4 regions of the Yersinia hibernica genome follow, and region 1 is predicted to be linked to each of the others. Evidence: predicted binding sites of a transcription regulator. Region 1 holds the regulator's gene; each other region holds the start of a gene.

Region 1 (7,716 bases):
GGGGATTCTAGTGGGGTGCGAGGGGCCGCTTGGCTGTGGCCAGCATCTGCCCTGCGGCCTTGACACTATGGTGTGGTTGAGAGTGTTGTTACCCAGCACCGCCCCATTTTCAGTCTTGATTGACTCGGAAGATATTATCTAAGCGGCTAACCCCCAATCCATTGACTTTCTTAACTTTAATTTGCACTGGAATTCGGTCTTTCATTGCTTCGACATGGCTGATAACCCCAATGGTTTTACCTGAGGCATTCAGGCTATCAAGGGCATCCAGTGCAGTATCCAGCGTCTCTGCATCCAAGGTGCCAAAGCCTTCATCAAGGAATAGCGAGTCAATACTGGTTTTATGGCTGACCAAATCTGATAGCGCCAAGGCTAGGGCTAAACTGACTAAGAAGCTTTCTCCCCCTGACAGTGTGCGGGTATCACGGATAGCGTCTGCTTGCCAGGTGTCCACCACTTGCAGCTCCAGCGCATCGCTGGTTTTACGCTGCAGTTGGTAGCGGCCATGCAGCCGACTGAGTTGGTTATTTGCCAGATAGACTAAATGATCGAGTGTCAGACCTTGTGCAAACTTGCGGAATTTATCGCCTTCTTTGGAACCGATTAAATGATTGAGGTAGCTCCAGTCATCATATTGTTGCTGACTACGTTCAATTTGCTCAAATAACGTATGTTGGTTGCCACGGCGAACCGTGTCGCTTTCTAACTGATTGCGTAATTCGCCTTGCCGTAATGTATTGGCTTTCAGTTGGGCCAGTAACTGCTCTGACCGCTGTTGTAATATTGCCAATTCGGAGGTTTGGCTGACCCCTGCGGGGCAAGAGAGTATAAGTTGTGCTAGCGCGTCACTGGCTTGCTGCTGGCGGATGTGTGCTTGTTGCAGCCGTTCGCTCAATTGTTGCTTTAATTGCTGCAAACGTTGCCTTTCTTCTTCATTGAGTAATGCGCTGGTTAAGGCATCCTCATCCTTAAATTCACTGTCTGCCAATGCGTGTTGTAATTCAGTTTGGGCTGCAGCCGCGCGCAGCTGACTTTGCTGTTTTTGCTGTAGCAGCGCCGCTAACTCACCGGATAGCAAGTTAAGTTGAGATTGTGCCTGTTGCAGCGCGTGAGATGCATTCTGCTGTGTCAACTCGGCCTGTTGCTGCTGTTGGCGTAATAACTGGCGTGCCTCTGTCACCTGAATATCACCAAACAGTGCCTGGCGTTGTTGCTGTTGTTGCTGGAACAAGGTTTCGGCTTGTTGATGCTGTTGGCTGAGCGCCGAGAGCTGGTCAATGCATTCTTGTAAATGGCGACGCTCATTTTCAATCTGCGTTTCCAGCGCTTTTTGGGCTAGAGCCAACTGCTGCAGCTCTTGTTGGTACTGCTGCCAGTGTTGATTTTCTTCTTCTCGCAGAGATAGCCAGTTCTGTTGTTGGTCTGTTTCAGGTAGCGATAGTGATAGTTCTGCCAGGGTATGACTAAAATCTTGGCGCGTTTTTACCCACTCAGCTTGTTGATGTTGCTGTTGTAAAAGCAGTTTCTGGTGAGATTGCTGGGCATCTTGTTGGCGCTGAATCACGAATGTTAATTGCTGTTGATGCTTCTGCTGCTGCTGTTCTACCTGAGCCAGAATATCTTTAGCTTGTTGATATTGCTGATTCAGCTGTTCATATTCAGTCCGTCTCTGTTGGCAGATTTGCTCTGATTGTTCCTGTTGCTGTAGCCAGGCGGCTAAAGCCGTAGGTTCATTCAAGGCAAATGTCAGCGCCAGTGGTTGTGTCAGTGTTTGCCATTGTTGTTGATAATCAGTCAATTGCTGCTGGCTGTACTGTAGCTCTTGCTCTAGGCGTAACTGCTGCTGTTGTGCATTTGCTACCTGAGTGCGTAATTCTGTTCCTACAGTGAAAAGCTGCTCAACCTGAAGTCGCAGTTCTTCAACTCGCATGGCCGTTTCTGAGGGTTTGACAGATTGATACTCAATAATAGCGGGGTGATCCAATGCCCCACATAATGGGCATGCCTTCCCCGGTTGCAGTTTGGCTCTCTCTGCCTCTAACTTGACTATTTTTTTTTCGCTCTCCAGTAAAGCTTCCAGATCCGTCAGATGTTGTTTTTGTTGTTTATATAACTGACGTTTTTCTGCCAACTGCTGTTCGAGTTGTTGTCGCTGCTGTTGTTGACCTGCTAATTGTTGCTGTTGTTTGTCATGCAGCGCTTGTACTTGTTGTGCCAGCGGTGATAACGCGGCTAATTGCTGTCGCACTGGCCGCTGTTGCTGGAGTTCAGACAGCTGTTGGTGTAATTGTGCTAAAGGTTGTTGCTGTTCAAGTGCTGACAATTGTTGCTGAATGCTGCCCGCCTGAGCATTGGCTTGGGCTAATGCGGTTTGCTGTTGTTTTTCTTGTTCATTTAGTGTGGCGATTTGCTGTTGTAAGGAGCTGAGCAATGCGACTTCTTGCTGTAATTGCTGCTCGCTTTCAACCAATTGTTTTTGCTGAATATGTAATTGGCGAAATTGCTCTCGCCACAAGGGTAGATTTTTTTCCCAGTGCTGATGATGAGCATGCTGGTGGGTATACTCCGTCAGTTGCTGCTGGCGCTGGTGGGTTTGCTTTAACTGTTGCTCATTTAATTCAACTTGTTGTTTAACATGCTGTTCTTTACTGCGTAACTGCTGTAGTTGTGTGGCAAGTAGCATTAATGCGTGCTGCTGTTGAGCAATAATGTTATCCAGTGGAACGACTTTTTGCTCGATCAGTGTTTCTTGTTCATGCTGCCTAGCTGCTTGCTGTTGGCGAGCAAGATTGGCCTGTTCCAGTGCGTGGGCTAGTGGTGTAAGTTGTGTCTGAAGTTGCTTTTGTTGTGCTGTCAGTGTGGTAACACGCAGTTGTATCTGCTGCAAATCCTGTAGGCTACGTGCGCGCTCATGCAATAAGGGGCGTAACTTTTCAGCGGGTTCACTGCGGGCCAGTCGTTGCAGTTCGGGCTGTGCTTGTTGATATTCTTGCTCAATGAGCTGCTGTTGTTGTTGATATTCGAGTACATTTTTTTGCTGCTGTTGCCAATGGGTGAGCCAATTTATTTGGTTTTGATTCACGTGTTGCTCTGCGGTGAACTGTTTTTCTTGTTCACTGAGTGCATCTAATTGTTGTGCTAAAGCTAAACGCTGTTCTTCATTAAGAAGCTCAATACCACTGGCACGTTGGTGCAATGTATCTAGCGCGAGCTTGGCCTGCTTATGCTGTTCAAAAACATGTTCAGATAACCGCCCATAGATATCGGTGCCGGTTAATTCTTCCAATAATTCCGCGCGGTCATTAGCATCGGCATTAAGGAACGCGGCGAATTGCCCCTGAGATAGCAGCATCGATTTGGTGAATCGGCCAAAATCCAGTCCGGTGATCGCAGCAATCATATCAAGCTTATCACGCACTTTATCCGCCAGGATTTTGCCATCTTCACACAGCGCCAGCTCAACTTTAGGGGCTTGTAGATTTCCCTCCGGGCTATTTTTGGCACGGCGCTGGCTCCAGAACGCGCGATAACGTGTTCCTTTTACCTCGAATTCAACTTCAGCTAGCGACTCCGCAGTGTGGCGAGTCATCAGTTCGTTTTGGCTAGGAGTGACATTCAAACGCGGAGTTTGGTGGTATAGCGCGAGACAAATGGCATCAAGCAGCGTGGTTTTACCCGCCCCTGTCGGGCCGGTGATAGCGAATAATCCGCTGCTGGCAAAGGGCTCTGCAGTGAAATCAATCTTCCATTCACCTTGTAGAGAATTAATATTTTTCAGCCGTAAACTTAAAATTCTCATGTCAGTTGTTCCTCTGCAGCATCTTTACCTTGTGTGATGTCCTCCACCACTTGATTGAACATTTGGCGCATGCGCTCTTGGCGTGGCTCGGCTAAATCCGCCTCTTGCGCCAACCGGCGCTCAAATACATCCGTGACATTTAGCTCATTGAGAGTTTCTTTTTCTTGGCGTTCAATGCTGTGATTGCGCTGCTCTTTACTGCGCCGTAGTAGTACCACTTCCACTGGCAGTTCCGCAGCCAGTGCCTGTATTCGCCTTTGAATATCAGTGAGATAGTCCTGTGTTACGACTTCGATATCTAGCCATACCGGTAAGCCCTGATGGTGAGCAAATTCGGCTAGCTGTTGCTCTATTTGCGCCAAATCGCCTTTGACGAGTTTCATTGGTTGAAATTGTGGGATGAAGAGTGGGGTCACTGATGCTAAAGCTTGCTGAGCAAACTCAACCAAATAGACACTTTTTTCTCTGCCCAACTCATCAAAACTTAACGCGATGGGGGAACCGCTGTAGCGGATATGCTCGGTTTTTGCCACTTGCTGAGCGCGATGGATATGGCCCAGCGCAATATAATCCGCCGGGGGGAAAGCTTGAGCCGGGAAAGCATCCAATGTGCCGATGTAAATATCACGCACCGAGTCGGTGGTGGTGACCCCCACGGTGGTTAAATGCCCGGTGGCAATAATAGGTAGGGGCAACCCTAGTTCAGTGCGCTGTACCACTGCCCGCTGATAAAGCGCCTGATAGTGAGCGGCAATAGCTTCTTGTAATGCCAGTTGTTTTTGCCCACCGGATTCACCGGCCTGACTGGTGACTAAATCGCGTGGTCGCAAAAAAGGAATCGCGCAAAGTAGGGCCGCTGGTTGGCCTTGACGGTCTTTCAGAATAATAACTTGTTGATCCAGATTGCTATTAGCGCAAGAAATGACGGTGGTATTCAAATAAGAAAGCAGACCCCGAGACTCATTCAGTGTTGCTACTGAATCATGATTCCCCCCTAACACAACCAACTGGCAACTTGTTGCTTGGAGTTCGGCGACAAAACGGTTATACAGCTCACGGGCATAGCTGGGTGGCGAGCCAGTATCAAAAATATCACCCGCTACAATCAGCGCATCAACCTGATTTTCTTCAATTTGTTCAATAAGCCAGTGCAAAAAGGCCTGATGTTCAGGCGCACGGCTTTTGGTAAAGAAATGCTGGCCTAGATGCCAGTCAGAGGTGTGAATAATGCGCATAAATCTCCCGCTATGGCAGGTGGTCTTTCTAAGATAATGGCGCTGATTATAAACGTTGCCCGCCGGATGTCGCGGCCAAAAGCAGGGGGAGAGAGAAATCTCCGAGACGCCTCGCAAACTTGAGTGCTGCATTTTACAATTATCATGAAATTTTTCACTATGCTTATTGCTTGCAAGAGCGCGATGTTTTTCATAAAAATGTCATAAAAGTGACGCATAATGGCTTCCGAAATCAAGTAGTGACCACTAACTTACTGGCAGGGTTAATGATGGCAAGACGCATACTGGTAGTTGAAGATGAAGCCCCCATCCGTGAGATGGTGTGTTTTGTGTTGGAACAGAATGGCTACCAACCGTTAGAAGCCGAGGACTATGACAGTGCAGTGACTCGTTTATCGGAGCCTTTCCCCGATTTAGTGTTATTGGACTGGATGTTACCTGGAGGTTCAGGTATTCAGTTTATTAAACACATGAAACGTGAAGCGCTGACCCGCGATATCCCAGTGATGATGTTGACCGCCCGTGGCGAAGAGGAAGACCGAGTGCGCGGTTTGGAAGTGGGAGCTGATGACTACATTACCAAACCTTTTTCACCCAAAGAATTGGTGGCGCGCATCAAAGCTGTTATGCGCCGGATCTCACCAATGGCAGTTGAAGAAGTGATTGAAATGCAAGGGTTAAGTTTAGATCCTTCCTCGCATAGAGTGATGGCCAATGAGCAAGCGCTAGATATGGGGCCGACCGAGTTTAAGTTATTGCACTTCTTTATGACCCATCCTGAGCGAGTTTACAGCCGGGAACAGTTGCTTAATTATGTCTGGGGCACTAACGTTTATGTAGAAGACCGCACTGTTGATGTGCATATTCGTCGGCTACGTAAGGCGCTTGAAATTGATGGCCATGACAGAATGGTACAAACTGTCCGGGGAACCGGATACCGTTTCTCAACGCGCTACTGAGTTTTCAGTGCCGGAGAATTCGTTGTGTTAGAACGTTTATCATGGAAAACGCTGGCGTTAGAGCTGGCCCTTTTTTGTCTGCCCGCATTATTGTTAGGTGCCTTTATCGGGCACCTTCCTTGGCTATTATTGGTTTCAGTTATCGCGGCGCTGGTCTGGAATTTCTATAACCAACTCAAATTATCTCATTGGCTGTGGTTAGACCGCAGCATGACTCCGCCTGCGGGGCGCTGGAGCTGGGAACCTTTATTTTACGGCTTATATCAGATGCAATTGCGCAACCGGCGGCGGCGGCGTGAATTGGCTTTACTTATCAAGCGGTTCCGTAGCGGTGCCGAATCATTACCTGATGCAGTCGTTATGACGACAATTGATGGCAATATTTTCTGGTGTAATGGTTTGGCGCAGCAATTGCTGGGGTTCCGTTGGCCGGAAGATAATGGCCAGCATATTCTTAACTTGCTGCGCTACCCTGAATTCAGTCAGTACCTACAGCAGCAAGAGTTTTCCCGCCCATTGACCCTGCAACTGAATAATGGTTATTACGTTGAGTTCCGCGTGATGCCATATTCTGAGGGGCAATTGCTGATGGTGGCCCGTGATGTTACCCAAATGCGCCAGCTCGAAGGGGCACGGCGTAATTTCTTTGCCAATGTCAGTCATGAGCTGCGCACTCCTCTGACCGTCTTGCAGGGCTATCTGGAAATGATGCACGATCAAGAGTTGGCGGGGCCATTACGGGATAAAGCTCTGGGGACGATGCAGGAACAGACCAAACGTATGGATGGGTTGGTGAAACAATTATTGACGCTGTCGCGAATTGAAGCTGCGCCAAGTATAGATATGAATGAACAGGTCGATATTCCGCGTATGCTGAAAATGTTGCAGCATGAGGTGCAAGCATTAAGCGACGGGCGTCATGAAATTACTTTCCGTATCAATGAGCAACTCAAAGTGTTCGGTAATGAAGATCAACTGCGCAGCGCGGTGTCTAATCTGGTCTATAACGCGGTCAATCACACACCAAATGGCACCAAGATTGAAGTGTGCTGGCAGCGCACTGCACAAGGTGCACAATTTCAGGTAAGTGATAATGGGCCGGGCATTGGCCCTGAGCATCTGCCGCGTCTTACCGAGCGCTTTTATCGGGTGGATAAAGCCCGCTCAAGACAGACGGGGGGCAGTGGCTTGGGGTTGGCCATTGTGAAGCATGCATTGAGCCATCACGAGGCACGTTTGGAGATTATGAGTGAAATCGGCTTGGGGACGAGATTTATTTTTACCTTGCCGAATCGGTTGATTGTTCCGCCGGTTTTAACCGAGAATGCAGTCAAATCCTAAGATTGCATGGACACCAAGCTGATGAAATGGGGAAAACTGGCACTGTTACATGCTCTGCTCGGGTGCTGCTGGGGGGCTTATGCACTACCTGTCGCGGTTTCGCCTGTTGCAGAGGTGCAGGCGCTAAAACCTCATGCTTTGTCCGGTAATCTTTCCAGTGTCGGCTCCGATACCTTAGCTAACTTGATGTTTTTATGGGCTGATGATTTCAATCGCCATTATCCCGGCGTTAACTTACAAATACAGGCAGCAGGTTCCTCTACCGCCCCGGCGGCATTGGCGGCAGGGGCGACGCAACTCGGCCCGATGAGCCGGCCAATGAAAGCTGCTGAAGTCACCGCATTTACGCAACGTTATGGTTATCCACCGCTGGCTGTCCCGG
Region 2 (7,716 bases), 1.8 Mb from region 1:
ATTCACTAATAAGCTCTTCAATCCGGCCGGTGGAAATAGGATCAAGTGCTGAGCAAGGCTCATCGAGCAACAGCACCTCCGGGCGAATGGCGATACCACGGGCGATACATAAACGCTGTTGCTGCCCGCCAGACAAGCTATAACCACTCTGATGTAACTTATCTTTGGTTTCATTCCACAGCGCCGCTTTGGTCAAAGCCCACTGCACGCGTTCATCCATATCAGCGCGCGACAAGTTTTCAAACAGTTTCACACCAAAGGCGATGTTATCGTAAATCGACATGGGGAAGGGGGTTGGTTTTTGGAAAACCATGCCCACTTTTGCCCGCAATAAAGCAATATCTTGTTTATCCGTCAGGATATTTTGCCCATCGAGCAAGATATCACCCTCAGCACGTTGATCCGGATACAACTGATACATCTTATTGAATGTACGCAGCAAAGTAGACTTACCGCAACCGGATGGGCCGATGAATGCTGTGACCTGGTTTTTGGCAATATCCAGCGAAATATTCTTCAGCGCATGAAATTTGCCGTAGTAGAAGTTCAGATCGCGAACCTGAATTTTGCTGTTGTTGATGTCAGTAGCCATACTCATCAAGACTTCTCTCTTTTAGCCAATGCCGCCGTAGCCGCATTTTGGAATTTATTGGCGAATCGGTATTTTCTTTGCTAATTAATAGCCCGTTCTCAGCCGATTAATACTTCTTCTTAGCGAAAATAACGCGAGCCAGAATATTCAGTAGCAATACACACAGGGTTATCAAAAGCACCCCAGCCCAGGCCAGTTGCTGCCATTCACTAAACGGGCTCATGGCAAACTTAAAGATGGTAACGGGCAGGTTAGCAATAGGCTGCATCAGGTCGGTACTCCAGAACTGGTTGGAGAGCGAGGTGAACAGTAAAGGGGCGGTTTCACCCGCAATACGCGCTACCGCTAACAAGATACCGGTCAAAATACCGGAGACAGAGGCCTTCAAAGTAATGGCCGATATCATGCGCCACTTTGGTGTTCCTAAGGCGTAGGCCGCTTCGCGCAAGCTATCCGGTACCAATTTCAGCATATTTTCAGTGGTACGAATAACAATCGGCACCTGTAACAGCGCCAGTGCTATCACGCCCGCCCAGCCGGAGAAATGTTCCATCTTGGCCACCACAATGGTGTAGACAAACAAGCCGACCACAATGGAAGGTGCTGATAACAAAATGTCATTTATAAAGCGGGTAATTTCTGCCAGCCAGGATTTACGGCCATACTCAGCCAGATAAATCCCCGCCATAATACCTAATGGGGTGCCAATCACTGTCGCCCACAGAATTAACAACCCACTCCCGGCAATGGCGTTGGCTAAACCACCACCGGCGGTGTTAGGTGGCGGTGTCATCTCGGTAAACAGCGCCAAAGACATGCCATCAATACCTTTGGTTACGGTAGAGAATAAAATCCACACCAACCAAAACAGACCAAATGCCATGGTTACCATTGAAAGTATTAAGGCAATCCGATTCTTTTGACGACGCCAGGCCTGCTTTTTACGGCGGGTTTCCATCAGTGTTGCATCACTTTGCATATTCATCGTCGCCATCTTAGCGCCCCTCTTTCTTAGCCAGACGCAAAATCATTAGCTTAGACAAAGCCAGTACGATAAAGGTAATAACAAACAAGATCAGACCCAGTTCCATCAATGCGGCGGTATGTAAACCAGATTCAGCTTCGGCAAACTCATTCGCCAACGCGGAGGTAATACTGTTGCCCGGCATAAACAGCGAGAAGCTGTCGAGCTGATAGGTGTTGCCGATGATAAAGGTCACCGCCATGGTTTCACCCAATGCACGCCCCAACCCCAACATCACGCCGCCGATAACACCATTTTTGGTATAAGGCAGCACAATACGCCAAATCACTTCCCAGGTGGTGCAGCCAATGCCATAGGCCGATTCTTTCATCATCACCGGGGTTTGTTCAAATACATCGCGCATCACCGCGGCAATGTAAGGAATAATCATGATGGCTAAAATGACACCGGCAGCCAAAATACCAATACCAAATGCAGGGCCAGAGAACAGCACCCCCACAATCGGAATACCTGACATAACATTGCCAACCGGCTCTTGAAAATAACGGGCAAACAGCGGGGCGAAGACAAACAAACCCCACATACCGTAAACAATGCTAGGGATTGCGGCCAGCAATTCAATCGCAACTCCCAGTGGGCGTTTTAGCCAGTTCGGTGCCAGTTCAGTTAAGAACAAAGCAATGCCAAAACTGACCGGAACCGCGATGAGCAAGGCGATAACAGAGGTGACCACGGTGCCGTAAATGGGGACTAAAGCACCAAACTGCTCAGCCGGGGCATCCCACTCTTTGGTCCACAAGAAGGCCCAACCAAATTTTTCAATGCTTGGCCAGGAAGCAATAATCAATGAAACGATAATGCCGCCCAACAGAAATAGGGTAATCAGCGCCGCCAATTTAACCAGCGCACTGAAGATAATATCACCGTATTTACTCGGTGCTTTGATAGTTGGCTTATTCGCAGCCATAGACTCTCTTCTCATCCGACCCGTCGTAATTGAAGTTGCCGGGGTGTTGGTTGCATTCACAAACCCGAATCACTTACACAAGTAAGCTCATCGGGATTTGTTCACTTGCCGCCTACCTGTAACTCCAATGACTTTGGGTTTAAGGTATCTAATAAATCAATTTACAGGTTCAATCAAAAAATTGGCTTACCGCTGCTGTCTTTAATCTGTGTCTTCCAAGCGGCGCGGACTTGCTCAACAACTTCTGCTGGCAATGTTGCATAATCCAGCTCGTTGGCTTGTTTAGCGCCATGGGTGTAACCCCAGTCAAAGAACTTCAGCACTTCAACGCCGTTAGCTGCGTTTTTCTGAACTTTATGCACCAAAATGAAAGTTGTTGAGGTGATTGGCCAGACATCATCACCTTTTTGATTGGTTAAATCTTGAGCGAACGTTTTGCTCCAGTCGACACCTTTCGCCGCAGAGCTAAAGCTGTGCTCGGTCGGGCTAACGGGTTTCCCATCAGCAGAAATCAGTTTGGTATAAGCCAGATTATTCTGTTTGGCGTAAGCATATTCTACATAGCCAATAGAGCCCGGAAGGCGCTGTACAAAGGCGGCGATACCGTCGTTACCTTTACCACCCAAACCCGTCGGCCAGTTAACCGTAGAGCCTGCGCCAATTTTTTCTTTCCATTCGGCGTTGACTTTAGCCAGGTAGCTGGTGAACACAAATGAAGTGCCGGAACCGTCAGCGCGACGCACCACTGCAATATTTTGATCTGGCAATTTAACACCCGGGTTCAACTTAACAATAGCGGGGTCATTCCACTTTTTCACATTGCCCAGATAAATATCACCCAGTGTTTTACCGTCTAATGTCAACTCACCGGATTTAATCCCAGGAATATTAACGGCCAGCACCACACCGCCAATCACAGTCGGGAATTGGAATAAACCTTCAGCGGCCAGTTTTTCGTCTGCCAATGGCGCATCAGAAGCACCGAAATCAACAGTATTGGCAATGATTTGTTTCACGCCACCGGAAGAACCGATCCCCTGATAGTTAACTTTATTACCTGTTTCTTTCTGATAAGAATCTGCCCACTTGGCATACACCGGCGCGGGGAATGTCGCACCTGCACCTGTCAGGCTTGCAGCAGCGAACGCGGACACGGTGGTCATAGATAAAGTCGCTGCCACAATGCTGGCTACGGTGGTACGCATCAGTTTCATAATCCCTCCTAATGGGATATTAGAATCAACTTTAAATTGTTTTCATCAGATTAAGTATGGTGCAGGAGGGAAAATAGGACAGTTTAATGACAGAAAAATGTACGAAATATTACAGTTATATGACAGACAAACAAAAACAAAATAAGCTCATGAATAATATATATTTTTAACTTTCTCCGTTTAGATATTCCAACTCTCATTAGAGGGGGTATAAAGCAAAAAACGCTTATTTCATCCGCAACAGTCTGTTTTCTTTTCTTCACGTCTGATGTCTTACAGCAGAGTAATTAAGTTACTCATACAAAAATGGCCCGGTTGATAATCTCTGCAGAATTTGCTTATGATTTGCGATTAAAAGTGGCACTTACTTACAGCAGGAAAAAGCACCTAACTGATAATCATCCTAGGTGCTTTTTTATTTGCTGGCAGCGGGTAAGACTAAACAAAGTATCAGGATCAACCTCTCGGTTTTTATTGCAGCTTAACAGGGATGAGTGATATTGCGATGAACTTGCTGCAATAATTCCAACAGCTGCCTTTGCAGAACCTCCGGGCTATCTTTCAATAACTCATTGGCGACCTGCTCCTGTAAATCTCTTAGCCGCACAAACAGCTGTTTCCCCTGGTCACTTAAGTGAAGACAGCGAACACGTTTGTCATTTTCACTCGGGCTGCGCTCCAATAACTCTTTATCCTGAAGACTCGCCAGCATACGAGCCATTTGTGCTTTGTCGGTATGACTGCGATCTACTAATTCTTTTTGCGTTAGACCTGAATTGCGGCCCACGTGGATCAAAATACGCATTTCATTGAATGTGAGGTCAGGATGAACTGACTCCATGCGGTTGCGGGTAATCGAACGAAAAAGATGCAGCAATTCATGCTGTCTATCAAATATTTCAACGGCTAATGTACAATTCATCCCGCCTCAATTAGTTGACAAAATCAACCTTACTATGGATAATTAGTTGATATTATCAACTTAATGTCAGAGTGTGTCTATAGTCTCGCCAGCATAGCGAGCAATGTTTAATTCCTTTTCTTGATACAGATGAATTCCGGAGATATCCGGCCAGGGATTTATTTCTAACTCTTACAAACTCGCGCCTGTACGGTAATTAGCCCAAAGTGAAAGGTATATATATCTTATGAATAACACTAAACCCACGAATTCAATCCAACCTAAAAAATGCAGAAAACTTCATCGCCGATATACCCCTTTCATTTTCGCTTTTTTCATGGCGGCTATTATGGCTCTTTTTATGTGCGCCACTATCGTGGGAATACAAAGCGGTTTTCATTCAGGATATTTGTGGAGTGTTTTGAAAGCCTACTCTTTGGCAATGCCAGTGGCTTTTTGCTGCGTGATGATGGTGCGCCCATTTGTGATGCAATTGGTCAAACTCACCGTGGATATTTGAGGTTATTCTTTTCTGCGGGGAAATACCGAAACTTCCGCCCATTAAAAAAGCCGGCTTTTTAGCCGGCTTTTACTGTCAAATATCTATTTCTGCTTATTCAACAGTGACAGATTTTGCCAAGTTGCGCGGTTTGTCCACATCAGTGCCTTTAATCAGCGCGACGTGGTAAGCCAGCAACTGTAGCGGCACAGTGTAGAAGATTGGCGCAATAATCTCTTCAACATGGGGCAATGGCACAATCTTAATCAATTCACTACTGGTAAAACCGGCATTTTCATCAGCGAATACATACAGCAAACCGCCGCGTGCACGCACTTCTTCAATATTGGACTTCAGTTTTTCCAGTAAATCATTGTTAGGCGCGACCACAATCACCGGCATATTGGCATCCACCAATGCCAGTGGGCCATGTTTTAATTCACCGGCGGCATAAGCTTCCGCATGAATATAAGAAATCTCTTTCAGCTTCAGCGCACCTTCCATCGCGATCGGGTATTGGTCACCTCGGCCAAGGAATAATGCATGATGTTTATCGGCAAAATCTTTCGCCAATTCTTCAATGTCTTTATCTTTCGACAGCATCCCTTCAATCTGAACCGGTAAAGACTGCAGTGCCTCAACAATTTTGTGTTCTAGCACCTGACTATCTTTAACGCCTTTCAGTAAAGCGATGCGCCCCACCAGCATCAATAACACCGTCAACTGTGTGGTAAAAGCTTTCGTCGAGGCCACGCCAATCTCGGTGCCCGCTTTGGTCATCAGCGCTAAATCTGACTCGCGCACCAAAGAAGAGCCGGCGACGTTACAAATCGCCAGTGAACCTAAATATCCTAACTCTTTTGATAAACGCAGAGCAGCCAGTGTATCCGCGGTTTCACCGGATTGAGACAAGGTAATCAGCAGGCTATTAGGGCGCACCGCCGATTTGCGGTAGCGGAATTCAGAGGCAATTTCAACATCACAAGGAACGCCAGCCAGTGCTTCAAACCAATAGCGGGAAACCATGCCAGAGTTGTAAGATGTACCACAGGCTATGATTTGAATATGCTGAACATCAGTCAGCAGTGCATCAGCTTTAGGGCCAAGCTCCGACAAATCAATGGCACCATGATTTAAACGGCCTTCCAGCGTATTTTTAATCGCCATTGGCTGTTCATAAATCTCTTTTTGCATATAGTGACGATATTCACCTTTGTCACCAGCATCGTATTGCACCTGAGATTCAATTTCAGGGCGCTCAATGGTATTACCCTGCTTATCAAAAATCGTGATGCTACGGCGAGTCACTTCAACCACATCGCCCTCTTCCAGGAAGATAAAGCGGCGAGTTACCGGCAACAGAGCCAATTGGTCGGATGCAATAAAGTTTTCACCTACGCCACAACCAATCACTAGCGGGCTACCTGAGCGCGCAGCAATCAAGCGGCTTGGGTCGCGGCTATCCATCACCACCGTGCCGTATGCACCACGTAGTTGCGGAATAACGCGCTTAACCACTTCCAGCAGAGAACCGCCCTGCTGTTGCTCCCAATGCACCAAGTGAGCAATAACTTCGGTGTCAGTTTCAGAACTGAAACGGTAGCCACGGCTGATCAATAATTCACGTAAAGGTTCGTGATTTTCGATAATACCGTTATGAACCACAGAGATATAATCTGAAACATGAGGGTGTGCATTCGCCTCTGATGGCTCGCCATGGGTAGCCCAGCGGGTATGTGCAATCCCGGTGCCGCCGTGTATTGCCTGCTGTTCGGCCGCATCAGACAGTGCCTGAACTTTACCCAAGCGCCGTAAGCGCGTCAGGTTACTTTCTGCATCAACTACAGCTAAACCCGCAGAGTCATAGCCGCGGTATTCAAGACGACGTAAACCTTCGATCAGAATCTCAGCGATATCACGTTGCGCTACTGCGCCAACAATTCCACACATCTGTTTTGTTCCTATGTAAGGCTTTTTAAGAGCCTTGTCGATGTCAGTGACCTGATTTTCCGGATTTCCCGGGTTCCCCGAGCCTGTAGAGTTGGGGATTATTATGTTTTGTTCTGTATTCTCAACATAAATGCACAAGCCGAAAACACAGGGCAAAACATCCCTTCAATGAAAAATAAATAGCATTGAAGGGACTGTTTTAATAAATTATTTTTTCTTAACCGGGCGCTGCCACCCCTGAACATGAACTTGTTTAACTCGACTGAGAACTAATTCATTTTCAGCGATATCACGGGTTACCGTGGTACCTGCCGCGATAGTAACGCCGTTTGCCACAGTGACGGGAGCCACTAGTTGGGTATCTGAGCCGACAAAGACATCATCGCCAATAATAGTTTTAAACTTATTAGCTCCATCATAGTTGCAAGTTATAGTTCCTGCGCCAATATTTACGCCAGAACCAATCTCAGCATCACCTAAGTAGGAGAGATGACCCGCTTTAGACCCTTTGCCCAAGCGGGCTTTCTTGATTTCAACAAAATTACCAACATGTGCGCCTTCCGCTAACTCAGCGCCCGGGCGCAGACGAGCAAATGGCCCAACAGTAC
Region 3 (7,716 bases), 2.0 Mb from region 1:
CATAGAGGGCCGGATCTTTCAGGCGCAGGCGCTCACCATCGGGGCCGGCTTGTTTTGGCCCCGGATAAAGCGGGTTAACTTTCGCCACTGGGCAATAAGTGGTACACACCGTGCATTTGATGCAACTTTCAAAGCTGTTATCCCGTGATACATGTTTATCCTGAATGTCTTGGTGCTGTGGCAGCCACGTCATAATGTTACCTCCATGGCGCTGACAATCTGCTGTGCGACAAACAATGCGCTGGTCAGCGAAACCCCAGCACCGCATCCTTGTTGCAGCGGGTCGAATCCGCCGAGAACTGCGCCAATCACGTGTAAATTATCCAAGGCCACCCCGCCGCGTAGCGCCCGCAGCTGGTTATCGGTGTGTACGCCAAATTGCAAATAAGGTTGCGGCGCAAACATATTGCTGCGGCTCCAATCCGCCCGATTCGGCAGTGATAAAATATCCAGATCCAGTATTGGCTCATAGACCTGCTCAAAAGTGGCCACCAGCCCATTGCTGAAGAAACTGCCACTCGCCAGCACCATCTGGGTGGCCCGCAGTGGAATATCACCATGGTTGCGGCTATACAGCCCGGTAATCCGATTCCCCACCAATTCAGCGCGCAAGACAGCATCACCGGGCATAACCATGCCGCCTAATTGCTGGAAGCGCTGGCGCAGAGCTTGATGCAGGCGCATGCCGAGTAATGATGGCGGCAGAGTTGGCAACAACTGAATGGGCTTGCCCACCGCCGCGCGCAGGGCATCCAATGGGGCCGATTCATCCAGCCCAATACAAGCGGGCAGTAAAATCATTTCCGCAGCAGCTGACAAACGCACTAACTCATCAGCTAGCGGTTGCAGATTTTCTGGTTGATCCAGCACCCGAGCAATGTTCACCGCCCGAAATTCGCTGGGATTATCCCGCAGGCGATCCAGCGCCAGTGAATGCAGATAATCCGCAGTGGCTTCAACCCCCTGCTCCTGCAAGGCGCTGGCAACCATTTGTGGCTGAAAGTCGAGGAAACCTTCAATTCCAATCACCGCGACTTTGTGCCACGGCAGTGGGCCTGCCAAGGGTGCCACCGGGATATCCACCGGGCTGAGCCAAGTGGGGCGGCAACTGCCCAATGGCGTAAGGCGCAAGTGATTTTTCGTCGCGCTACCGACCAGATTCAGGCCACATCGCTGTAACAGGGATTCCGCTTGTTGTGCCAGCTGCCCCACCTGAGCGGTTTGCCCCATTTTGCTATAAGGATGCTCAGGAGCTAACTCCGCTAACATTTCCAGTGCCGAGAGCGGCTGGCTCACTGCCCGCCCATCCGGTAATTTTGCCAATAGATCCAAAGAGCCAGAGGAAAAATGCAGCGCATTTTGACCGGCACTGACAATGGCGCAATATTTACCTTGCTCAGCCAGGCGAATACCGCAGGCCAGGCCAGCCAGCCCACCCCCGATGATAATCACATCAAATTTCATCTGGTTTCTCCTGAACATTGGTCATGCTTGGGCTATCGTCCAGGCCACAAAGACCCTGATAAACCCAATGAGTAAACTCACTTTCGCGTAAAGCATCACCCCAGGCTATTGGCCGCACACCTTTCCAGCGCTCATTAAGGAACTGCACCAGTTGTTCGCGGGATTGTTGTGGGGTCGCCACCTTAAAGCGGCTGAGTAAACCCGCCGCGCGGCAAGCGCAAAGCTCGCCCTGGCAAGTCCCCATGCCCACACGGGTGCGGCGGCGTAAATCCAGCAGGTTATTGACGAAAAGAGATTCAATGGCATAGCGTACTTCACCGGCCGTCACTGCCTCACACTCACAGACCAAGCTGTTATCCAAGCGGTTTCCAGCTAACAATTGTGTCGCGCGGTCACCATGGCGATAAACCGCCGAGCCGCGAATACTGGCCGGCAGGGAAATAACTTTGCTGAGCGTCTGTTCCGCTGACTGCTGTGAACCGGGCAGGGGTTCTTGGGCCGTGGTACAGGCCGCCGTCACGCCAAGTTTTTCGCAGACTTTATCAGTGGCCCATTGCGCCATCAGCCGGTAAGTCATTAATTTCCCGCCGGTAATGGTGATGAAGCCCTCCAACCCATCACGGCTGGAGTGGTCGAGTAATACAATGCCGCGGCTCACATTGCGCCCGGAAGGGTCATCATCACTGGCCACCAGCGGCCTAACCCCAGCATAAGCGCGTAAAATGCGCGTTTGCGCCAGTTGCGGTGAAAGTTTTGACCCCTCACGAATTAAGGTATCCACCTCTTGCGCCGTGACGACCATATTATCTATCTGATCATATTCAATATGTGTGGAGGTGGTGCCGATCAATGAAATGGTATCGCCCGGCACCAAGATGTCGGCATCCGCCGGTTTGCGGCAGCGGTTGATCACCATGTTGTTGATCCGATGGCCGAGGATCAGCAGCGCGCCTTTGGCTGGAAACATGCGAATTCGCAGATCAGCGTATTCTGCAATGTGCTGACCCCAGATCCCCGCCGCGTTAACCACGATTTGGGCATGAATCTCATATTGGCGCTGATTTTTATGATCGAAAACACGCACCCCACTCACCCGATCACCTTGGCGCAATAAACCGATAACTTCATGATAAGTGAGTACATTAGCCCCGTGCTCACGGGCATCCAGCATATTGGCTGCGGTTAGGCGGAAGGGGTCTACCGTGCCATCCGGCACCCGCACGGCGGCAATCAGTGCTGGATTGGCCGCAGGTTCGAGCCGTAATGCTTGTTGCGGATCAATGGCTTCGGCCTCGATCCCCGCCTCCTGGCAGCGGGCAATAAATTGTTCCTGATATTCCAGCGCGTCTTCCGGCAAGGTGATAAACAAACCATCTGTTTGCTCAATACAATGGCGGGCGATGCGTTTCAGAATCCGGTTTTCTTCAATACATTCACGGGCGGACTCACCATCGGTCACTGCATAACGCGCACCACTGTGTAATAAGCCATGGTTGCGCCCCGTTGCCCCGGTGGCAATGTCATGTCTCTCCAGCAGTGTGCACGCTAAACCCCGGCGGGCGCAGTCTCGAGCTATACCGGCCCCGGTCGCACCACCACCAATGATGATGACATCCGTTTCTGTGTAAGGAGAACTGTTCGTCATGAAAGACCCCACATTATCAGACAGCCGCCAGGCGGCTAATTATGAGTCTATTGAGCCACAGTCTTTAGGGGTATTGTTTGATAAGGAACAAAAACGAACCAAAAACGAAAGTAACATGGTGTTTAAAAACCATGATTGTGATCAAAGTCACAGGTAATTTGTCATTACCAGTTTCAAAATGTTAACCAATCGCTCAAAATTGCCGCCGCTTTCATATAACTGTAACAAATGCGCCATCACTCACAGATAAGTTACGCAAATTTATCTAGCATGGCGCTCGTTATGGAACATAAACGACAGTCGCTTTGCTATTTAGCTAGCGAATACCGTTTAACCACCGGATAGATACCAGGCTATCCCGGAGTCAAAAAAACAACAAAAAGCCATCGGAGGCACTCATGTTGAGTATTTTTAAGCCCGCGCCACATGTGGCAAGGCTCCCCGCAGACCAGGTTGACCCCACATACCGCCGCTTACGCTGGCAAATCTTCATGGGTATCTTCTTCGGTTACGCTGCCTACTATTTGGTACGTAAAAACTTTACTCTGGCCATGCCGTATTTGATCGAACAAGGATTCTCGCGCGGGGATCTGGGTTTCGCACTATCCGGTATTTCTATTGCTTATGGTTTCTCAAAGTTCATCATGGGTTCGGTTTCTGACCGGTCTAACCCACGAGTATTTCTCTCTGCCGGTTTGATTCTCTCTGCGGCCGTGATGCTGTTTATGGGCTTTGTGCCATGGGCAACATCCAGTATCGCCATAATGTTTGTGCTGCTGTTCCTGTGCGGCTGGTTCCAGGGGATGGGGTGGCCGCCATGTGGCCGTACCATGGTGCACTGGTGGTCGAAGAAAGAACGCGGCGGAATTGTTTCCATTTGGAACTGCGCCCATAACGTGGGTGGCGGTTTGCCGCCATTGCTGTTCCTGCTGGGGATGGCCTGGTTCAATGACTGGAAAGCCGCACTCTATATGCCTGCTTTTGGTGCCATTTTGGTGGCATTAATTGTCTTTGGTCTGATGCGTGATACTCCTCAATCCGTGGGCTTGCCACCCATTGAAGAGTACAAAAACGACTACCCAGATGACTACACCAAAGAAGCCGAAGAAGAGCTGACCGCCAAGCAAATCTTTATGCAGTATGTATTCCCTAACAAATTGCTGTGGTATATCGCCATTGCTAACGTTTTTGTTTATTTACTGCGTTACGGCATCCTCGACTGGTCACCGACCTACCTGAAAGAAGTGAAACACTTCGCGCTGGATAAATCCTCATGGGCTTATTTCCTGTATGAATACGCTGGTATTCCAGGAACACTGCTGTGCGGTTGGATGTCCGACAAAGTGTTTAAAGGCAACCGTGGTGCCACCGGTGTGTTCTTTATGACGTTAGTGACTATCGCCACCATTGTTTACTGGCTGAACCCAGTCGGGAACCCCGGTATCGATATGGCGTGTATGATCACTATCGGCTTCCTGATTTATGGCCCGGTCATGTTGATTGGTTTACATGCCCTTGAATTAGCGCCGAAAAAAGCGGCCGGTACCGCAGCAGGTTTCACCGGTTTATTCGGTTATCTGGGCGGCTCGGTCGCGGCCAGTGCTATCGTCGGTTATACCGTTGACTACTTCGGTTGGGACGGTGGCTTTATGGTGATGATTGGCGGCAGTATCTTAGCGGTGTTGTTGTTGCTCGTGGTGATGCTTAGTGAGAAAAAACATCACGAAGAGATGGCGAGAAAGCAGGATTTATAAGTTTCGCTAGTTAAGTTATACCTGGGCTGTGCCGTTATCTATGGATTAATAGCGACACGGCCTTTTTCATACCCTGAAATTGATAAATGGAGCACTATCAATGCAAACCCACATAAAATCACTGGTAGCGAGTATGATTTTGGCATCTTCAGTCGCTGGTATGGCCTACGCGGCAGAGTCACCTACGGCGGAAAAATCTCCCCTCACCAAACCCTCAGCCGATAAAGTGGTTATCGCGCACCGCGGTGCCAGTGGCTACTTGCCTGAGCATTCGCTGCCCGCCAAGGCCATGGCCTATGCGCAAGGTGCTGATTACCTTGAACAAGATTTGGTGATGACCAAAGATAATGAGTTAGTGGTGCTGCATGACCATTATCTCGACCGCGTGACAGATGTCGCCGAGCGCTTCCCAGACCGCGCCCGTAAAGATGGCCGCTATTACGCCATTGACTTCACTTTACCGGAAATCAAGTCACTGAAATTTACCGAAGGCTTTGATATTGGTAAAGATGGTAACAAAGTACAGAGCTACCCGGGCCGTTTCCCCATGGGCAAATCTGACTTCCGTGTACACACTTTCCAGGAAGAGATTGAATTTGTTCAGGGGCTGAATCATTCAACCGGTAAAAACATCGGTATCTATCCTGAAATCAAAGCACCATGGTTCCATAAACAGGAAGGGAAAGATATTTCCACCAAAGTGCTGGAAGTATTGAAACAGTACGGTTACACCACCAAAGGCGATAAAGTTTATCTGCAATGCTTTGATGCCAATGAATTAAAGCGCATCAAGAATGAGTTGGAACCGAAGATGGGCATGAACCTGAAACTGGTTCAACTGGTGGCTTATACCGACTGGAACGAAACCTACGAGCAGAAACCTGATGGTCAGTGGGTTAATTATAGCTATGACTGGATGTTCAAACCCGGCGCGATGAAACAGGTGGCACAGTATGCTGACGGCATCGGCCCTGACTATCATATGCTGGTCGTGGAGACTTCAACACCGGATAACATCAAGCTGACCGGGATGGTCAAAGATGCGCACGCTAATAATATGATGGTGCATCCATACACCATTCGTGCGGATAAGCTGCCGAAATACGCCACGGATGTGAATCAGCTGTTCGATATTATCTATAATCAGGCTGGGGTTGACGGAGTCTTCACCGACTTCCCGGATAAAGGTGTGCAGTTCCTGCAAAAACAGGGGCAACACCAGTAAGTGAGTTGTCTGAAATAACTGAATAAAATGGCGCACAATGCAACTGTGCGCCACGTTATTATTAATAGAAATATTTTATTTATCAGTCCCTAAGAACATTTTTCGCAAATAATGGGGGACTGCATCATCAGCATTCGAACCAATAACTTCCAGATTCGGCAACATATCTTTCAGGCGCTGATGGGCATCGCGCATAATGCAGCCCTTGCCCGCCATAGACAGCATTTCCAAATCATTCATCCCATCGCCAAATGCGATGCATTCTTTCAATGAATAGCCAATGATTTTCGCCACTTGCTCAAGCGCATGGCCTTTGGAAACACCACCGCCCATCACTTCCAGGCAGGTTGGGAAGGAGAAACTGACATTCACTCGATCGCCCCAACGCGCATTGATGGCTTCTTCCAAAATCAATAACTTATCGTGATCTTCGCAGGTGAAATAAACCTTACATACCCCATCTGTCGGCAACAATGCCGGTTCAAACACCTGATACTTGAACACCGATTCGCGGAAAAACTCTTCCTGTGCGGGGCTTTCGCGGTTCATGTACCATTCATCATTCAGATAGACGTTGGTCAGAATATCAGGATTGTAATGTTCGATATTGTACAAATCACGCGCAATATCCGCATCAAGGTTATGACTGAAAATCAGCTCCCCGGCGGTGTTGTGCACGCGCGCGCCATTGGAGGTAATCATAAAAGCGCTGATTTCCAGGTTGTCACGGATTTGCGCGACATCAATATGGTGGCGGCCAGTCGCGAACACAAAGTGCACATCACGCTGCGTCAGCAGCTTAAGTGTCTCTTTGGTATAAGGCGTCAGAATATGGTCAGGTGATAGCAGAGTGCCATCTAAATCGGAAGCAACAACATGATACATAGCGGTATGTTCTAACCTCTGGTGACGTCGGGGTTTAAGGGCCGACGGATTGTTTTATGTTGCAGACAATATTTTATGTTGCAAAGAAGGTTAATATTGCGCAAAAAAGTGCAATATTGCGCTTAACGCCTCGGCACGCAGGGTGTCCCGCTCGAACAGGATCTCATGGCGTGCGCCTTTAATTAACTTAGGCTGCCCCCCTTCACAAGGGTGCCCCGCCAGAGTCATTGCCTGAGAAAATGCATCTTGGGCCGGGTTATGTACCACCCGATCCTCACTGGCCTGTAATAACAGAACCGGTGTCGTAATTTTGTCTGCTTGGGCGATAATTTGCTCCCCCACCAGCAGGCTTTCACGAATCCAATGATAGGTTGGCCCACCAACGCGGATTTCAGGAGTATCAGCATATTGGCGCAGATAGCGGCGATAGCGCTCGCGGCTATGAGTCAGCATATTGACCAGATAGGGTAGCGGCCGCCACTGGCCGGTGCCTATCGCGTAATAATCCCGCAGTTTTTGGTGCCCCTCCGCCCAGTCAACAATCTGGTGAGCCAGCCAGCCCGGCATCGGCAAATGGATGCCAAACATAGGAGCACAGAGCGCCACAGCATCAAACGCGGTTGGCTCGCTGGCCAAAAAACGCGTCAGAATCGCGCCGCCCATAGAGTGGGCCAGTGCAAAACGAGACTCATAATGGCTATCGGTAATTTCGCGCCGCACGAGCTGCGCAAAATCCTGAATAT
Region 4 (7,716 bases), 2.1 Mb from region 1:
GTTGACTTTATCTAAAATAATGTGATGACCAGATAAGATATAGTCACAACCATTTTTGCATTGCAAATAAGGTATTTCTGGCAAAATACTTTTTAGTAATGAAATTGATTTTTCATTAATATGGTTATCACGATATTGTGTCGAGTCGAAGCTTAATTGCTGCTTTTCTTCGGAGAAAAACAGTGGTCTGGGCAATGTTTGACCGTCTAGTATAGCAAGAAATTGCACCGTTTTATGTTCTTCAGTAGCTGAAAACCCTGCTGGGACCAGATGCTCAATAGTGATACTTTCTTCCGCAAAAATTGAACCGGATGTGGAAAGAAACAAAGTTAATATAATTATATTATTGACTGTTTTGACCTTTGTCATTGGATTCCATTCCATTATTAGTTATGGATTTCAGAAATTGGTTATCTCTGATAAGTATATATTCCATTCCTGGTGTTTATGACTAAATGATTTTTTATGTATTAACTTAGAAGAAGTTACAGCCAATAGCCTAAGTTCTGAGCTGTATAATAAATAAAATATATTTTTATACTTACTGGTATATTAAAATTATACGGTATTTTCCAAAATAAGGTGCAGACGCCCTCCGTACATCTCGCCTCCTCTAACATCCAAAGGCTCGGTTGCTTCTACCACTAAATCGACAGGCTGCTTTATTTCGTCTGCAGTAAATTTAATATTATTAAGACTTAATGCTTTCCCTCCGATGGTTACATTATGATCAGTAAATTTCTTTATATCTGGGTCTGGGTCTGGATCCAGATCAAAAGCATATCTGTTTTCTTGTAGTTCTAGCGGTGAGCCAAGTTTGACATTGACGCCAGTACCATTATTAATGGTTATCTGAATATTCTCACTATGCGAGTGAATGTTTTTATTTTCAACTTTTACTAACTTAATATCATTCAGTGCTTTTCCGTTAGATTTTTTTATTGTTAATGCGGAGGGAATCTCTGCGGAAACATAAATATACTTATCTACTGGTACTGAATGCGCGGCCATGCTACTGGATAATATGGTGGTCGTTATCACGGGAAAAAGTATTTTATTCATTATTAATATCTCCTGTTTATTATCAAAGTTCTTCTTCAATCACAAGTTTAGCTGTGCCAGAGTATATATCTCCTGCTAAAGTTCTTTTTGGGGGAGCAGCATTTATTTTTAACTCAACATATGTTTCGCCACGAGATAAATCAATCGGTGTGTAATCAACCGTATTATAAGGGATCTCTATTAATAATTTATCATCTATTAAAATTTCATGGTCGATAAATTTAGCGCCGTTTTTATTTTTTAAAATGAATTTGTCTGATAGATAAATATTAACACTATTGGCCCCTAATGCTGTTATTTTAATGCATTCAGTATGAGTGTATACATCTGACTTTAAATCATATTTTAATTTGGCATTATCAAATGGAGTACCATTGCATTTAGTCAGGTAGAGTGAATCCAAAATTTCGGCATTAACTTTAATTTCTTTTTTCAAGGGTTGTGCATAAGCATTAATACGACAAAACAATATAGCGATAGCAATAACTAAAAATATTTTTTTCCCCATGATTCTCACCTTTTTTAGAACACAATTTCTCAGTGTATATATTATTGAATTTATTCTTTAAATTACTTCTTCAACAACAAGATTAGCTATTCCTGAATATATGTCACCGACGACAGCATCTCTTGGTTTAAATGCAGTTATTGCTAATTCAAGGGTGGCCTCACCATTGTTCAATGTATGGTCATCGCTACCACGTGCAGATAAAGATAGAGGTCCATGATCTAAAGTAATTCTAGGGTATATGAACTCAATACCATCCTTATTAATCAAGGAGAATTTTTTTGAGAGATAAACTCTAACTTTTTTAGCACCAATAGCTTTTATTGTAATATTCTCAGCATGCGCATATTTTTTGTTTATATTTTTGTATCCCATTCCACCATGTTCGGGCGTGAGATTAATCTCATTAAGTGGCGCGCCATCAGCTTTAGTCAGAGTAATACGCGTTTCGGCCTCTACTTCAATCTGAATATCTTTACTTTGTGATGATGCTGCATGAACATTAGTGCTGCTAATCAGTGTTGCCAGAACTAAAGTTGAAAATAGTACTTTCTTCATTTTCACTCCCTTTATTAAAGGATGGTATTAATGATATTTTAATTTTCATTAAGTTGCATTGGCGCAAACATAAATGTTTTGCGCCAATGTTTTTTTGTTAAAAGGGCAATTAATTTTCTTCTTCAATCACCAGTTTGACAATGCCAGAGTATATGCCAGCAGGGGCGCTATCAGGCTGTTTAGCACTTATGACTAAGTCAAGATCAGTATCATTACTAGCAGTATCTAAATCGAAAGATACAGCCTTCAAACTTGGCTTCATATCTTTACCTCCTAATGTTACTTTATGGTCGGTAAATTCGTGGTTACCATCTTTGTCCTTCAATTCGAAAGTGTCAGGCATGGAAATGTTAACTTTATTCGCAGTTGCTGACTTTATTTTAATATTTTCAGTGTGAGTATAAGTGCCGTCGTTGTTTTGAACGTCATAGTTAAGCTTGATTTTATCGATTGGGGTACCATCGGCTTTGTTCATACTGACGACGGAATGAACTTCCGCTTCAACCTGAATATTTTTTTCTAGCGCTTGTGCATAAACTGCTGCGCTACTAACTAATGCGGCCATAGTTACAATTGATAATAGAGTCTTTTTCATTATGGATACCTAATAGTCCTTTATGTAAAACCCATTCGACATGAATTGGGTTATTATTTTGGTATTTTTTATGGGTATATAACGACAATAATGAGGGTGTTAATATAGTCGTATTAATACCGTGCCCCACAAGGCGAGAGAACAGTAACATGTCTGACAGAAGAGGTTCAATAATGGTATGGCTAAATTAAGGAAAGAAAATTAACTTAAGTTAAATGAGTTAATAACTTTCTAATTATGTTTAAATTTTTATTTCTTTTGTTTGATTATATTTTTTAAATTATCAATGGATTTCTCTAAAGCAGTCACTTAATTCGTCGCTTAAGATAATCACGTATCCTTTTTGATTTTCTTGTCATTTTTCTGCCATCTAAAAGCGATATTTCTGTCATGAAACAGTGTCATGTTTGCTTCCGAACAAAAACTGATTTATTTCGCTCATCCGCCGCAGTTCATTGAGGTGAGCCATACAGATTTATTCAGGGGCAAGATATGTTTAACAACATTATTGGTAAAACATCAATTTGTGTCGCGCTGACCTTGGCATTGAGTGCCAATGCGCTGGCGGTAACTGAAATTCCTTTCTGGCACTCGATGGAGGGTGAGTTAGGTGTGGAAGTGAATTCGTTAGCCGATCGTTTTAACCAGTCGCATGCTGATTATAAAATTGTACCGGTCTATAAAGGTAACTACGAACAGAGTTTGGCGGCGGGTATTGCGGCTTTTCGTTCAGGGAAAGCACCGGCGATTTTGCAAGTTTATGAAGTGGGTACCGCAACCATGATGGCCAGTAAAGCTATCAAGCCGGTATTCCAGGTCTTTAAAGACGCTAATATCAATTTCGATGAATCCGTCTTTGTGCCAACGGTTGCCGGCTATTACACCGATGCTAAAACTGGCCATTTATTATCCCAGCCATTTAACAGCTCCACCCCGGTGCTGTATTACAACAAAGATGCATTTAAGAAAGCGGGTTTGAATCCAGATAAACCGCCTAAAACTTGGCAAGAGCTGGCTGAAGATACCGCTAAATTACGTGCCGCGGGTTCAAGTTGTGGTTACGCCAGCGGCTGGCAGGGCTGGATTCAAATTGAAAACTTCAGCGCCTGGCATGGCCAACCAATCGCCAGCCGGAATAATGGTTTTGATGGCACTGATGCGGTATTAGTGTTCAACCAGCCGGTGCAGGTTAAACATATTCAATTGCTGTCGGACATGAACAAGAAAGGCGATTTCACTTATTTTGGCCGCAAGGATGAATCAACCGCCAAGTTTTATAATGGTGATTGTGCGATTACCACCGCTTCCTCCGGTTCACTGGCGGATATTCGCCACTACGCCAAGTTTAATTACGGTGTTGGGATGATGCCATATGACGCCGATGCCAAGAATGCTCCGCAAAACGCCATTATTGGTGGTGCCAGTTTGTGGGTGATGGACGGTAAAGATAAAGACACTTATAAGGGCGTGGCTGAATTCTTGCAATTCTTGGCCAAACCAGAAATTGCCGCCGAATGGCACCAAAAAACGGGTTATCTGCCAATCACCACCGCCGCTTATGAGCTGACTAAGCAGCAGGGCTTCTATGATAAAAATCCAGGTGCTGATGTTGCGACTCGCCAAATGCTGAACAAGCCGCCTTTGCCGTACACCAAAGGTTTGCGTCTGGGCAATATGCCACAGATTCGTACCGTGGTAGACGAAGAGTTGGAAGGTGTCTGGACTGGCAAGAAGACGCCTCAGGCAGCACTGGATACCGCGGTAACGCGGGGTGATGTGCTGCTGCGTCGCTTTGAGCAAGCAAACAAATAATATTCTTTGGCTATTTTATTCGGCCGTGTGGGGCGGTGCGCTGCCTCGCAAACGGCCGATGTCAGTAACGCCAAATTAGATATGACGTTTTGGTTAACACTGCGGTGGTAATCAATACCCTGTTCGATAAACGGTTAATTTTATGTCATCTTCCCGTCCCGGTTTTTCCTGTCATTGGCTACCTTACCTGTTGGTGTTACCGCAACTGGCCATCACCGCCGTTTTCTTCTTGTGGCCCGCGGGTGAAGCGCTGTGGTATTCGGTGCAAATGTTGGATCCATTTGGCCTATCTAGCGAGTTTGTCGGGCTGAGTAATTTTATTGCGCTGTTTCATGATGAATATTATTTGGCCTCGTTTTACACCACGTTGATTTTCAGTTCGTTGGTGGCGGGTATTGGTCTGACTGTTTCACTGTTCCTCGCCGCGATGGTGGATTACGTCCTGCGCGGCAGCCGTATCTATCAAACTTTAATGATTTTGCCTTATGCCGTTGCCCCCGCAGTGGCAGCGGTGCTGTGGATATTTTTGTTCAATCCCGGGCTGGGGTTGATAACTCACGTCCTTGCCACTCTGGGTTACAACTGGAATCACGCGCAAAACAGTGGGCAGGCGATGTTTCTGGTGGTGCTGGCCTCCGTGTGGAAACAAATCAGTTATAACTTCTTGTTTTTCCTTGCTGCATTGCAGTCGATTCCGCGCTCATTGGTTGAGGCCGCGGCTATTGATGGTGCCGGTCCGGTTCGCCGTTTCTTCAATTTGGTCTTGCCGCTGATTTCACCGGTCAGTTTCTTCCTGCTGGTGGTGAATCTGGTGTATGCCTTCTTTGATACTTTCCCGGTGATTGATGCGGCGACTGGCGGCGGCCCGATGCAGGCCACCACCACCCTAATTTATAAAATTTATCGTGAAGGTTTTGCTGGCTTGGATTTATCCAGTTCAGCGGCGCAGTCGGTGGTTCTGATGTTGCTGGTGATTGGCTTGACGATTATCCAGTTCCGCTTTGTTGAGCGTAAGGTGCGTTACCAATGATTGAGAATCGCCGTGGGCTGGATATTTTCTGCCATGTCATGCTGATTATTGGCGTGTTACTGATTTTGTTCCCGCTGTATGTGGCCTTGGTCGCCGCGTCCTTGGATGACACACAGGTATTTCAGGTGCCGATGACCCTGATTCCTGGCCCGCATCTATGGCAAAATATCAGCCATATCTGGCATGCCGGTGTGGGTAATAATAGTGCGCCTTTTGGACTGATGCTGTTGAACAGTTTTGTGATGGCGTTTGCCATTACCGTCGGCAAAATCACGGTGTCGATGTTGTCTGCCTATGCCATTGTTTACTTCCGCTTTCCGCTGCGCAATCTGTTTTTCTGGTTGATTTTCCTCACTTTAATGCTGCCAGTGGAAGTGCGTATTTTCCCGACTATTCAAGTTATTGCCAACCTGAACATGCTTGACAGCTACACCGGCCTCACCTTGCCGTTGATGGCCTCGGCGACCGCCACATTTTTATTCCGTCAGTTCTTTATGACTCTGCCAGATGAGTTATTGGAAGCCGCGCGAATTGATGGCGCGGGTGCGATGCGCTTTTTCTGGGACATCGTCTTGCCGCTCTCCAAAACCAATTTGGCGGCACTGTTTGTTATCACTTTTATCTATGGATGGAACCAATATCTCTGGCCAATCCTGATTACCAGTGATGCTTCGATGGGGACGGCGGTGGCGGGAATTAGAAGCATGATTTCCACCTCTGGCGCACCAACCCAGTGGAATCAGGTGATGGCAGCAATGATTTTGACTTTAATTCCACCGGTCGCGGTGGTCCTTCTGATGCAGCGCTGGTTTGTTCGCGGCCTGGTAGACAGCGAGAAGTAATCTGATATGGCATGTTTAAAGCTCCAAGCAGTCACCAAATCTTATGACGGCGTTACGCCGGTGATAAAACAGATTGATTTAGATGTTGCGGATGGCGAGTTTATCGTGATGGTCGGCCCGTCCGGCTGCGGTAAATCAACATTACTGCGCATGGTCGCCGGGCTAGAACGCACCACCAGTGGGGATATCTATATTGATAATCAACGGGTAACTGACTTAGAACCCAAAGATCGCGGCATCGCCATGGTCTTTCAGAATTACGCGCTGTATCCCCATATGAGTGTGTTTGACAATATGGCTTATGGCTTGAAAATTCGCGGTTTTGGCAAAGAGCAGATCCGCCAGCGCGTTGATGAAGCGGCCCGCATTCTGGAGTTACAACCACTGCTGCAACGCAAGCCACGCGAACTCTCAGGTGGTCAGCGCCAACGTGTGGCGATGGGCCGGGCTATTGTGCGCGAACCCGCGGTATTTCTCTTTGATGAGCCGCTTTCCAATCTGGATGCCAAGCTGCGGGTGCAGATGCGCCTTGAACTGCAACAATTGCATCGCCGCCTGAAAACCACCAGTTTGTATGTGACCCATGATCAGGTCGAGGCCATGACCTTAGCCCAGCGAGTTATCGTGATGAACAAAGGTGTGGCAGAGCAAATTGGCACGCCAAGTGAGGTTTATCAACGGCCAGCCTCCTTGTTTGTCGCCAGCTTTATTGGCTCACCGGCCATGAATTTGCTAGCCGGAACGGTGAGTCAGGATGGGCGTAACTTTATTTTATCAGATGGTGTGGCACTCCCGTTGGCGGTGCCACGGCCGCAATGGGCTTCCCGGCACTTGACCCTGGGTATCCGCCCGGAGCATATTCAGGCAACAACGTCAGCGCAGGGTATCCCGCTGGCTTTATTAACGCTCGAATTATTAGGGGCGGATAATTTAGCCCATGGGCAATGGGGTGGGCAGGGTGTTATCGTCCGGTTATCTCATGAAGAAATGCCTGCGGCGGGCAGTATACTGTATTTATATCTGCCGCCCACGGCGCTGCACTTTTTTGATTCAGACAGCGGATTACGGATGGAATCATGAGTAAAAACTGGCCTTATCCTACTATTGTTGCCCACCGGGGCGGCGGCTCATTAGCACCGGAAAATACCTTGGCGGCGATTGATGTTGGTGCGCGTCATGGCCATAAAATGATTGAGTTTGATGCCAAATTATCGCAAGACGGCCAGATATTTCTCCTGCATGACGACACCCTAGAGCGCACCAGCAACGGCTGGGGGGTGGCGGGCGATTTACCCTGGGAAAAGCTGCT

What was found. Region 1 encodes PhoB, which activates phosphate uptake and scavenging genes when phosphate is short. Its sites were predicted from a motif close to CTGTCATAAAACTGNCNNAT; they were not measured.
Positions count from the first base shown of each region.
Region 2: a site for PhoB is predicted at 3,832-3,851, ahead of pstS (phosphate ABC transporter substrate-binding protein PstS). Genes of this name have one in related genera too.
Region 3: a site for PhoB is predicted at 3,318-3,337, ahead of glpT (glycerol-3-phosphate transporter). Genes of this name have one in related genera too.
Region 4: a site for PhoB is predicted at 3,109-3,128, ahead of ugpB (sn-glycerol-3-phosphate ABC transporter substrate-binding protein UgpB). Genes of this name have one in related genera too.

Region 1 is NZ_CP032487.1:2,950,436-2,958,151, reverse strand. It holds gene mak (fructokinase) at 1-63, shown strand, start outside; gene D5F51_RS13970 (SbcC/MukB-like Walker B domain-containing protein) at 110-3,799, opposite strand; gene sbcD (exonuclease subunit SbcD) at 3,796-5,034, opposite strand; gene phoB (phosphate response regulator transcription factor PhoB) at 5,304-5,993, shown strand; gene phoR (phosphate regulon sensor histidine kinase PhoR) at 6,018-7,334, shown strand; gene D5F51_RS13950 (PstS family phosphate ABC transporter substrate-binding protein) at 7,356-7,716, shown strand, end outside.
Region 2 is NZ_CP032487.1:4,723,360-4,731,075, forward strand. It holds gene pstB (phosphate ABC transporter ATP-binding protein PstB) at 1-598, opposite strand, end outside; gene pstA (phosphate ABC transporter permease PstA) at 699-1,586, opposite strand; gene pstC (phosphate ABC transporter permease PstC) at 1,588-2,544, opposite strand; gene pstS (phosphate ABC transporter substrate-binding protein PstS) at 2,718-3,758, opposite strand; gene D5F51_RS22075 (MarR family winged helix-turn-helix transcriptional regulator) at 4,240-4,680, opposite strand; gene D5F51_RS22645 (DUF2798 domain-containing protein) at 4,907-5,179, shown strand; gene glmS (glutamine--fructose-6-phosphate transaminase (isomerizing)) at 5,273-7,108, opposite strand; gene glmU (bifunctional UDP-N-acetylglucosamine diphosphorylase/glucosamine-1-phosphate N-acetyltransferase GlmU) at 7,316-7,716, opposite strand, start outside.
Region 3 is NZ_CP032487.1:238,540-246,255, reverse strand. It holds gene glpC (anaerobic glycerol-3-phosphate dehydrogenase subunit GlpC) at 1-193, opposite strand, end outside; gene glpB (glycerol-3-phosphate dehydrogenase subunit GlpB) at 190-1,464, opposite strand; gene glpA (anaerobic glycerol-3-phosphate dehydrogenase subunit A) at 1,454-3,109, opposite strand; gene D5F51_RS22560 (hypothetical protein) at 3,108-3,266, shown strand; gene glpT (glycerol-3-phosphate transporter) at 3,508-4,863, shown strand; gene glpQ (glycerophosphodiester phosphodiesterase) at 4,964-6,088, shown strand; gene yigL (sugar/pyridoxal phosphate phosphatase YigL) at 6,164-6,973, opposite strand; gene pldB (lysophospholipase L2) at 7,064-7,716, opposite strand, start outside.
Region 4 is NZ_CP032487.1:269,696-277,411, forward strand. It holds gene D5F51_RS01265 (TcfC E-set like domain-containing protein) at 1-369, opposite strand, end outside; gene D5F51_RS01270 (CS1 type fimbrial major subunit) at 559-1,062, opposite strand; gene D5F51_RS01275 (CS1 type fimbrial major subunit) at 1,085-1,570, opposite strand; gene D5F51_RS01280 (CS1 type fimbrial major subunit) at 1,628-2,128, opposite strand; gene D5F51_RS01285 (CS1 type fimbrial major subunit) at 2,238-2,723, opposite strand; gene ugpB (sn-glycerol-3-phosphate ABC transporter substrate-binding protein UgpB) at 3,216-4,535, shown strand; gene ugpA (sn-glycerol-3-phosphate ABC transporter permease UgpA) at 4,678-5,565, shown strand; gene ugpE (sn-glycerol-3-phosphate ABC transporter permease UgpE) at 5,562-6,407, shown strand; gene D5F51_RS01305 (sn-glycerol-3-phosphate import ATP-binding protein UgpC) at 6,414-7,487, shown strand; gene ugpQ (glycerophosphodiester phosphodiesterase) at 7,484-7,716, shown strand, end outside.